2 regions of the Rhodococcoides fascians A25f genome follow, and region 2 is predicted to be linked to the other one. Evidence: predicted binding sites of a transcription regulator. Region 2 holds the regulator's gene; the other holds the start of a gene.
The links. The regulator LexA, encoded in region 2, represses DNA repair genes until DNA is damaged. The targets are predictions, from matches to a motif close to CGAACANNTGTTCG.

Region 1 (4,514 bases), 1.5 Mb from region 2:
ATCGGAGAAACTCTGTCAGCTCCCCCGCCCTCTACCCGTACACCCGCATCCCGATGCGATCACACTCGACAGTCGAATCGGTAACGAACCGACGCGGCATCAGGATCGGATTCCGGAAACAGTCCGCGTACCCGCGATGACGGGTGAACCCGCGCACGAAACCCACCGCGTATTCTTCCTGCCGTGAGCGCACAGGGAGCATCAGCAGTAGGTATTGCCAACATCACGACGTCGGGTGTCGTTCTCGACACCTGGTTTCCGAGCCCCGAGCTCGGGTCGGGCTTCGAGACCGGCACCACTCGACTCGAGGGATCCGAGATCCCGGAGGAGTTCGCTTCTCTCGTCGGACCGGACGACGCGCGCGGTGTCGAGGTCGTTGCGGTTCGCACCAGCATCGCCTCCCTCGACGACGCCCCGATCGACGCGCACGATGCGTATCTGCGACTGCATCTGCTCTCGCACCGGCTGGTTCAGCCGCACGGGCAGAACCTCGACGGAGTGTTCGGCCTGCTCGCCAACGTCGTATGGACCAACTTCGGCCCCGCTGCGGTCGACGGCTTCGAGACGGTGCGCGCGAAGCTCCGCGCCCGCGGGCACGTGACGGTGTACGGCGTCGACAAGTTCCCGCGTCTGGTCGACTACGTCGTTCCCACCGGAGTTCGCATCGCCGACGCCGACCGCGTGCGCCTCGGTGCTCATCTGGCCAGCGGAACGACGGTCATGCACGAGGGCTTCGTCAACTTCAACGCAGGCACGCTCGGCAACTCGATGGTCGAGGGGCGCATCTCGGCAGGCGTTGTTGTGGGCGATGGTTCCGACGTCGGCGGCGGCGCGTCCATCATGGGGACGTTGTCCGGTGGCGGTAAGAACGTCATCTCGGTCGGGAAGAGCTGCCTGCTCGGTGCCAACTCCGGACTCGGTATCTCTCTCGGTGACGATTGCGTCGTCGAGGCGGGGCTCTACATCACCGCGGGCACGAAGGTCAGCGGACCGGATGGAACTGTGGTGAAGGCGGCGACGCTGACCGGAAAGTCCAACCTGCTGTTCCGTCGCAACTCGCTCTCGGGTGCGGTCGAGGTGGTGCCGTGGAAGGGCACCGGAGTCGAACTGAACGCAGTGTTGCACGCCAACGACTGAGAGCTACGTTCTCGAATTAGCTTTAGGGCCAACCTCTTCCAGCCCCGCACCGTGTTCTCGGTGCGGGGCTGTATTGTTTGCATGGGCTTACGCGATGTGGGGGCCGGCTCTGGCGTGGGATTGTCGGGGTTCTCGGTAGGGGTCGACGGTGGCCGGCGGTACGAACCACGGGTGGTTGTCGGCGCCGATGAACACTTCCCAGTCACTGTGGTGGATCAGTCGGTGGTGGAATCCGCACAGTAGGACGAGATTGTTCATGTCGGTCGGGCCACCATCGGTCCAGTGCCAGATGTGGTGGCCTTCGGTCCAGGCTGCGGGTTTGCCGCACCCGGGGAACGCGCAACCGTGATCACGGGCGGTCAACGCGCGTTTCTGTTTGGCGTTGACGGTGCGGGCGGTGCGGGCAAGGTTGATCGGGGAACCGTTCTCGTCCATGACGATGGCGGTGAGAAGACAATCGCAGGCCAGTTGCCGGGACGTATTGCGGGAGAGTGGCCCCATCCACGGCAGCCACCCGACGGTGGTGCCGTCACCGAACAGGTCCCGATACGCGCCGCGATCCTGGCTCGGTCGCGTAGCACCGTCACATCCATCGGCACTACCGGTGAGGTCATCGGGTTCGGTTGCGGTGGAGGCGTTCTCGTGTGTGCCGTCGCCGTCTGCGTTGCCGTCTGTGTCTGTGCTGTCGCCTGCCGTGGCGTCGGTATCGGATTCGTGTGCAGCGTGCGAATTTTCGTCTTCGGTGACGTCGTCGCCGCGGCTCTGAAGGTCGCGGAGGGTGATGTGGAGGTTGATGTGAGGTCTCTCGCCGCCCTCGGTGGGGCGATCCTTCGAGGCGAGGTAGTGGTCGAGGATCTGCCCGAAGGCGTCGGCTCGGCGTTGGGCTGGGCTGCGTTCGTCGGGGGTGCCGTCGGCTGCGGGGCGGGGTTCGGTCAACGGTGAGAGGGCGGTGAAGAGTTTTTCTGCGGTGATGGCATCGAAGTCGGCTTTGAGGCAGAGCCGCTGGTTGAGCATCTTCGATGCGAACAGTTCGTTGCGGTCGGTGTCCTCGGGGGGTGGTTTCTTGCTGCCGTAGGTGTCTTCGAGTTTGGTGATCGCTTCACGGATGCGGCCGGTACGTGCGCCGGGCCCGGTGGCGGCGGTGATCATCGCGGTGCGGGCGATGTCCCGGCCTTCTTGCGGGAGGTTCTTCGGTGGTGTTTCGGCGAAGGTGAGGATCAGGGCGGCGTGGTCGATGGTCATGCTGCCGGTGTTGACGGCGTCGGCGATGTCGGGGAAGTTCTTCAGTCCTCGGGCGAGGGCGACGATCTTGGTGGCTTTGGACGGTGAAAGCAGGGTGGTGGAGGTCAGCCAGCCGGCGGGGCCCGGGAAGCCGAGCTTCTCGCGGCTCACGCGGGTGTCGATTTCGGCGACGAGGGCGATACGGCGGGCTTCGAGCAACTGAATGTCATGGGAGGCGGCGATGGCGTCGGCGAGTAGCTCGGACTCGCTCAGTTGCCAGATCTCCGTTGTCATGGGCCAAGTGTATCGAACATGCGTTCGACTGGCAATGATAGTCGAATCGAAAACTATTGCCCTGCTTCACTATTCGCGAAAAAGAATCTGTCGGTAGCTCGTGATAGAGGTCGGCACATCCGTCACACTTCACGATTCGTGTCGAGCCGACCGCTCGGGTCGGACGAGTACCGGTCTTCGAGGACCGACCAGACGTGTTCGCGACTGTAGAGCCGACCCGAAGCTCCGATCTCCCAAAAACTTGGATCGGTGAGGCGCTCGAAGTCTTCCCGCGTGGTGCCGTACTCGCGGCGGTGGAAGACCGGTTCTCGCCGTTCGAGTCCCGCGAGTACTTCGTGAAGCCCAGGCGCAGTGTGGCAATCGGGCCCGCGCACAGAATCGGCCATGGCGTCGGCCCCAGCGTCAGCCGATGGTTCCCAGCGACGCCAGAGTTTTGACCACAGCTCTCGCCGCCTCGGCACCTTTGGTTTCGAGATGCGCGGTGAAGAAGGCCTTGTGGTCGGCATGCTCGTGGAAATGGTGGGGAGTGAGCACCACCGAGAACACGGGGACGTCGGTATCCAGCTGCACCCGCATGAGACCGTCGATGACCGCCGTCTCGACGAAGTCGTGTCGATAGATTCCGCCGTCCACCACCAGTGCGGCGGCAACGATCGCCGAGTACTTCCCGGTCTTGGCCAGCCGCTGCGCATGCAGCGGGATCTCGAATGCTCCCGGGACCTCGAAGACGTCGATGGACGTCCCGGCCTGGCCGAGCCGCTCGAGTTCTGCTGCGAAACCCACTCGCGCGCGGTCGACGATGTCCAGGTGCCAGCTGGCGTGAACGAAGGCAATGGATCCGGCGAGTGGAGTCGTCATGGGTGCGATGCTAGCGGTATCGCTCGTCGAGCAAGTCGAGTGTTCCGCCATCGGATTCACCGTCGAAATACTTTTGCAACACTTCGCCGAAAACGGACGTGCCGTTGGTAGCTTCGGCGAAAAGGGTCATGGACGAGTGCAGTTTCAGATTGTCCGGATAACCGAAGATCTCGTCGATCGTCCGGCCCTCGATTCCAACGGTCAGCCGAGCTGCCTTGCTCAGGCGCGGCCCCAGCACCTCGTGAGACAAGTACAGTTCCGCCTCGGTCAGATCGGCGATGCCGAAGTGTTGAGCAGTGGCACTGCGGCCCAGCCCCGCCAACTGCGGGAACACGAACCACATCCAGTGCGTCTGCTTGCGTCCCGCCTTCAGTTCCTTCGTCACTGCATTCCAGACGGGGTCCTGGGCGTCGACGAAGCGTTGCAGGTCGTATTCGGTCATGCCGTTCAACCTAGGTGAACCCGCGCATCAGGGTGTCGACGGTTGCGTCCAGTAGATCCTCGACGGGGACGCCGTCGAGGAGATCACCGGTGGCGAGCACCGCGAGGCCGTGCACGCTCGCGAACGCCACCCGAGCGAGTATTTCGGTGGGTGCCGCGGTGATCATGCCGGCGTCAATGGCGTCCTTCAACAACGCTTCGGTTGCCGTCATACTCTGGCCCGCAGCAGCTTTCAGGTCTTCGCTGGCATCGGGGTGGTGTTTGGTGCTGTACATGACATCCAGCAGTTCGGGATGCTCGACGGCGAATCCGAGATAGGCACGTGCGACGCCACGAAACCGCGACATCAGCTCACCGGGACCGGTCGCAGCGGCGGCCATCCGGCGGTTCATCTCCTGAAAACCGTGTAGCGCCAGCGCATCCAACAATGCCTGTTTGTCTCTGAAATGCCGAGCCGGGGCGGCGTGACTGACTCCGACATCTCTGGCCAACTGCCGCAGCGAGAGCGCGTCGACGCCACCCTGCGCAATGCTCCGTTCGGCCGCGTCGAGCAGTACCGCCCG
Region 2 (4,514 bases):
GGTGCGATGGGGCCGGTGGTCATCTACCGGGCGCATACTCGACTACAGCTCCGTCGTGAACCTCGACCACACCCGCCGGCTGCACCCCTGCGTCGGCCGACGCAGCTCGTAGGTTCGCGATTCCGATCAGGCCACCGGCAACGACGACGACGGCAAGCACCCACAGCACGAGCGATCGCATCCGGACCGGCTGGCCGGCGAAGTGCGCCGAGGTCTCGTCGAATTCGCGATCGGCGGCCTCCCGGTCGGTGACGTCGGTCCAGGACGGCTCCAGAACCGGCAGGCATGGAGTCGTTCGCGCACCGCGCGTCGCGATGGAACTCCGCAGCGCGGGACGAGCACGGCGACGACGCTCGACGACAGTGGACCGGGTACGGACACCTGCGGTGGTGGGGCGATCGGTGGTGATGGTCATCGGAACCTCGTCTTCGCTCGTTGGATCGATTGTTCGATCAGGCGTTCGATGGACGCTTGTTCGAAGTTCTATCACGAGGCTCCGACAAAGTCTGTAGAAAACGCGACACGAGTCGAACAGATGTTTGATTCAACAGCTGATACACGCTAGATTCGTGTCAGAAACCACACGCCACACGAGTCGACACCATCAACTCCAGTCCGCGCAGACCGAACCACGCAGACCGGATCCAGGACATCAGCAGGAGGCCGACAGCATGAAGGACCAGACCTCGACGAGGTCGACCACGGGTTCCAAGACGACGGGTTCCAAGACGACCGCTTCCGCGCCCGCGAAGGCCGCAGCAGGGAAGCCTGCCGCGGAACCGACGCCCAAGGCCATGGAAGTCGGCACCGACATCAGCGCCGGCCTGACGGAGCGACAGCGAAAGGTACTCGAGGTCATTCGAGCTTCGGTGACCGAGCGCGGCTACCCGCCCAGCATTCGTGAGATCGGTGACGCCGTCGGCCTGACGTCGACGTCGTCCGTTGCCCATCAGTTACGCACTCTGGAGCGGAAGGGATTCCTACGGCGCGACGCCAATCGCCCGCGCGCGGTCGACGTTCGCGGCCTCGACGAGGTGCAGGCCGATCAAGCTGCTGCTGCGGTCGACGGTTCGTCCGAGGAACAGGACCGCCTACCGACCCCCACGTTCGTGCCGGTTCTGGGACGAATCGCAGCCGGTGGACCGATCCTGGCCGAAGAGGCCGTCGAGGATGTCTTTCCACTCCCCCGCGAATTGGTCGGTCAGGGTTCGCTGTTCCTGCTCAAGGTCGTCGGCGAGTCGATGATCGATGCAGCGATCTGCGACGGTGACTGGGTCGTGGTCCGTCAGCAGTCCGTGGCCGACAACGGAGACATCGTGGCCGCGATGATCGACGGCGAGGCCACCGTCAAGACGTTCAAGCGGTCGAAGGGCGAGGTGTGGCTGCTGCCGCACAACCCGCTGTTCGAGCCGATTCCGGGTAACAACGCTGCCATCCTCGGCAAGGTCGTCACCGTGATGCGCAAGCTGTAGGGCGACGTCTCTGCAGTGACACGCGAAGGGCCGCAGCACATTGTGCTGCGGCCCTTCGCGTTCGTCGGATCAGCAGATCAGAGGTTCAATCCGCGGCCGATGATCTCTTTCATGATCTCGGTGGTGCCGCCGTAGATCGTCTGGACACGAGAGTCCATGTAGGCCTTGGCGATCGGGTATTCCTTCATGTAGCCGTAGCCGCCGTGCAACTGCAGGCACCGGTCGATCAGCTTGACCTGATTTTCGGTGGTCCACCACTTGGCCATGGCGGCTTCCTGGACGGTCAAGGTGCCCGCGTTGAGCAGTTCGATGAACTTGTCCACCATGATGCGGGTGGCGGTGGTCTCGGTTGCCAACTCCGCCAACACGAAGCGGGTGTTCTGGAACTTTCCGATCGACTTGCCGAACGCCTTGCGATCGCGGCAGTACTGAATTGTCATGTCCAGCGCCGATTCCATGGCCGCAGCGGCGACAACAGCGATCGAGAGCCGTTCCTGGGGAAGATTCTGCATGAGGTAGATGAAGCCCATGCCTTCTTCACCGAGCAGGTTGGCCGCGGGCACGCGAACGTCGGTGAAGCTGAGTTCGGCTGTGTCCTGGGCCTTCATCCCGATCTTGTCGAGATTGCGGCCGCGCTCGAAACCGGGCATGTCGCGCTCTACGACCAGCAGACTGAAGCCCTGAGCACCCTTCTCCGGGTCGGTGCAGGCGACGACGATGATCAGATCGGCGTTGATTCCGTTGGTGATGAACGTCTTCGATCCGTTCAGCACCCAGTCGTCACCGTCGCGAACGGCCTTGGTCTTGATGCCCTGCAGGTCGCTTCCGGTACCCGGCTCGGTCATGGCGATCGCGGTGATCAGCTCACCCGAGCAGAATCCGGGGAGCCAACGCTGCTTCTGCTCGTCGTTGGCCAGCTCGATCAGATACGGCGCGACGACGTCGTTGTGCAGGGTGAAGCCGATGCCGCTGTAGCCGCCGCGAGTGGTTTCCTCGGTGACGATGGCGTTGTACCGAAAGTCCTTGACGCCGCCGCCGCCGAACTCCTCCGGTGCAGCCGTTCCGAGGAAGCCCTGCTTACCGGCCTCGACCCAGACGCCGCGGTCGACGATGTTCTGCTCTTCCCACTTCGCGTGATTGGGGGCTACGTGCTGTTCGAGAAACTTCCGGTACGACTCCCGGAACAGCTCGTGCTCGGGCTCGAAAAGTGTGCGTTCCACGCAGATCTCCTTGTTCGGTGCATACCGACGTCTACCTGTGAACGGTGTCATTCGCGGTCGTCGGTACGACTGACGTCACGTTCCAACAGTACGTTCGGGGTGCAGCGAAGGTCGATGACCAAAACGTGCGCGATCCGTGACCGCCCCCGCTAGGTCCGCCGGTCGGCGGTACTTTTCGCGAGCGCCGAGACGATCGGATAGCCCAGCAGGATGCCCAGAGAACCCCACGCGATACCGCCGAGTTCGACCGAGCCCACCGACAGCGTGAGGTCGCCGATGCCCGCGACGAGCGCCGCCGCGACGACGATCAGGTTGACCGGATCGGCGAAGTTCACCTTGGCGTCGGTCCAGATCCGAACGCCCAGTAGCCCGATGAGTCCGTACAGAACCAGGGTCGCTCCCCCGATGACGCCGTCGGGGACGGTGAAGATCAGGGCACCGAACTTGGGCGAGAACGCCAGCACTATCGCCGTGAAGGCCGCGACCCAGTACGCGGCTGTCGAATAGACGCGAGTGGCGGCCATGACCCCGATGTTCTCCGCGTAGGTGGTGGTGCCCGAGCCACCAGCGGCTCCGGCCAGGGTGGTCGCCAAGCCGTCGGCGATCAGCGCGTCACCGGCCACGTCGTCGAGGTTCTTGCCGGTCATCGCCGCGACCGCTTTGACGTGTCCGACGTTCTCGGCCACCAGGACGATCACCACCGGCAGCGCTACCAGGATCACCGACAGCTCGAACGACGGTCCACGAAACTCGGGCAGACCGATCCAGCTCGCCGCGCTCAGAGCGTCGAGGCGTGGTTGCGCCATACCGCCGGTGACGGCGGCGAAGACCCAGCCCACGACGACACCGAGCAGAATTCCGAGTCGGCCCAGCAGTCCCGGTCCTACGGCCGTGGCCAGCAGAATGGCAACCAGCGTCACTGCAGCGATCAGCGGCTGCGCCTCGAACGACGTGGTCGCAGCGGGGGCCAGATTCAACCCGATCAATACGACCACGGCACCAGTGACGACGGGCGGCATGGCTGCGTCGAGCACACGCCGACCGGCGATCTTGACGACGACACCGATCGCCGCAAGCACGACCCCGACACACAGGACGGCACCGAGTTGCGCGGCCGGGCCGTTGGCCTGGGTGGCACCGAGCGGAGCCAGGAATGCGAAGGACGACCCCAGATAGCTGGGCACCCGCCCTCTGGTGATGAGCAGGAACAGCACCGTTCCGACGCCCGAGAACAGCAGTGTCGTCGAGACCGGGAAGCCGGTGATCGTCGGAACGAGCAGCGTGGCACCGAACATGGCGACGACGTGCTGCATCCCGATACCGATGGTGCGCGGCCACGACAACCGTTCGTCCGGTGCCACCACCGCCCCGGACTCGACGGTTTTTCCGTTTCCGTGCAGCGTCCAACCCAGATTTCTCATGATGGGAAAAGACTATTGGGTCAGCCGAGGATCGCGCTCACTGCCTCACGGGCGGCGGCGGTGCTGTCGGTCTTCAGGGCAGCCTCGGCAGCGGCCTTGCACTGATCGAGCGTGACCGTAGCCAACTTGGAACCCACATGTGCGACGGCGGCAGACGCAGCAGACAGAGAAGTGATGCCGAGTCCGACCAGCACACAGGCCAGGAGCGGGTCCGCAGCGGCCTCGCCGCAGACGCCGACCGGCTTTCCGGCCTTGGCTCCTGCGGCAGCGGTGTGCGCCACCAGGGCCAATACCGCGGGCTGCCACGGATCGGTCAGACCGGCGAGCTGAGCAGACATCCGATCCGCCGCCATCGTGTACTGGGCCAGGTCGTTGGTACCGATGGACAGGAAGTCCACGTG

Region 1: BH93_RS08220 (HNH endonuclease signature motif containing protein) is a predicted target of LexA. The motif match lies at 2,666-2,679, and genes of this name have one in related genera.

What each region holds. Positions count from the first base shown of each region.
Region 1 is NZ_CP049744.1:1,697,875-1,702,388, reverse strand. Features, by position in the region: gene BH93_RS08230 (hypothetical protein) at 1-2, opposite strand, end outside; gene dapD (2,3,4,5-tetrahydropyridine-2,6-dicarboxylate N-succinyltransferase) at 184-1,137, shown strand; gene BH93_RS08220 (HNH endonuclease signature motif containing protein) at 1,225-2,652, opposite strand; gene BH93_RS08215 (6,7-dimethyl-8-ribityllumazine synthase) at 3,055-3,510, opposite strand; gene BH93_RS08210 (DUF1810 domain-containing protein) at 3,521-3,952, opposite strand; gene BH93_RS08205 (TetR/AcrR family transcriptional regulator) at 3,963-4,514, opposite strand, start outside.
Region 2 is NZ_CP049744.1:3,174,756-3,179,269, forward strand. Features, by position in the region: gene BH93_RS14905 (hypothetical protein) at 20-415, opposite strand; gene lexA (transcriptional repressor LexA) at 795-1,472, shown strand; gene BH93_RS14915 (acyl-CoA dehydrogenase family protein) at 1,550-2,692, opposite strand; gene BH93_RS14920 (uracil-xanthine permease family protein) at 2,842-4,113, opposite strand; gene ptsP (phosphoenolpyruvate--protein phosphotransferase) at 4,134-4,514, opposite strand, start outside.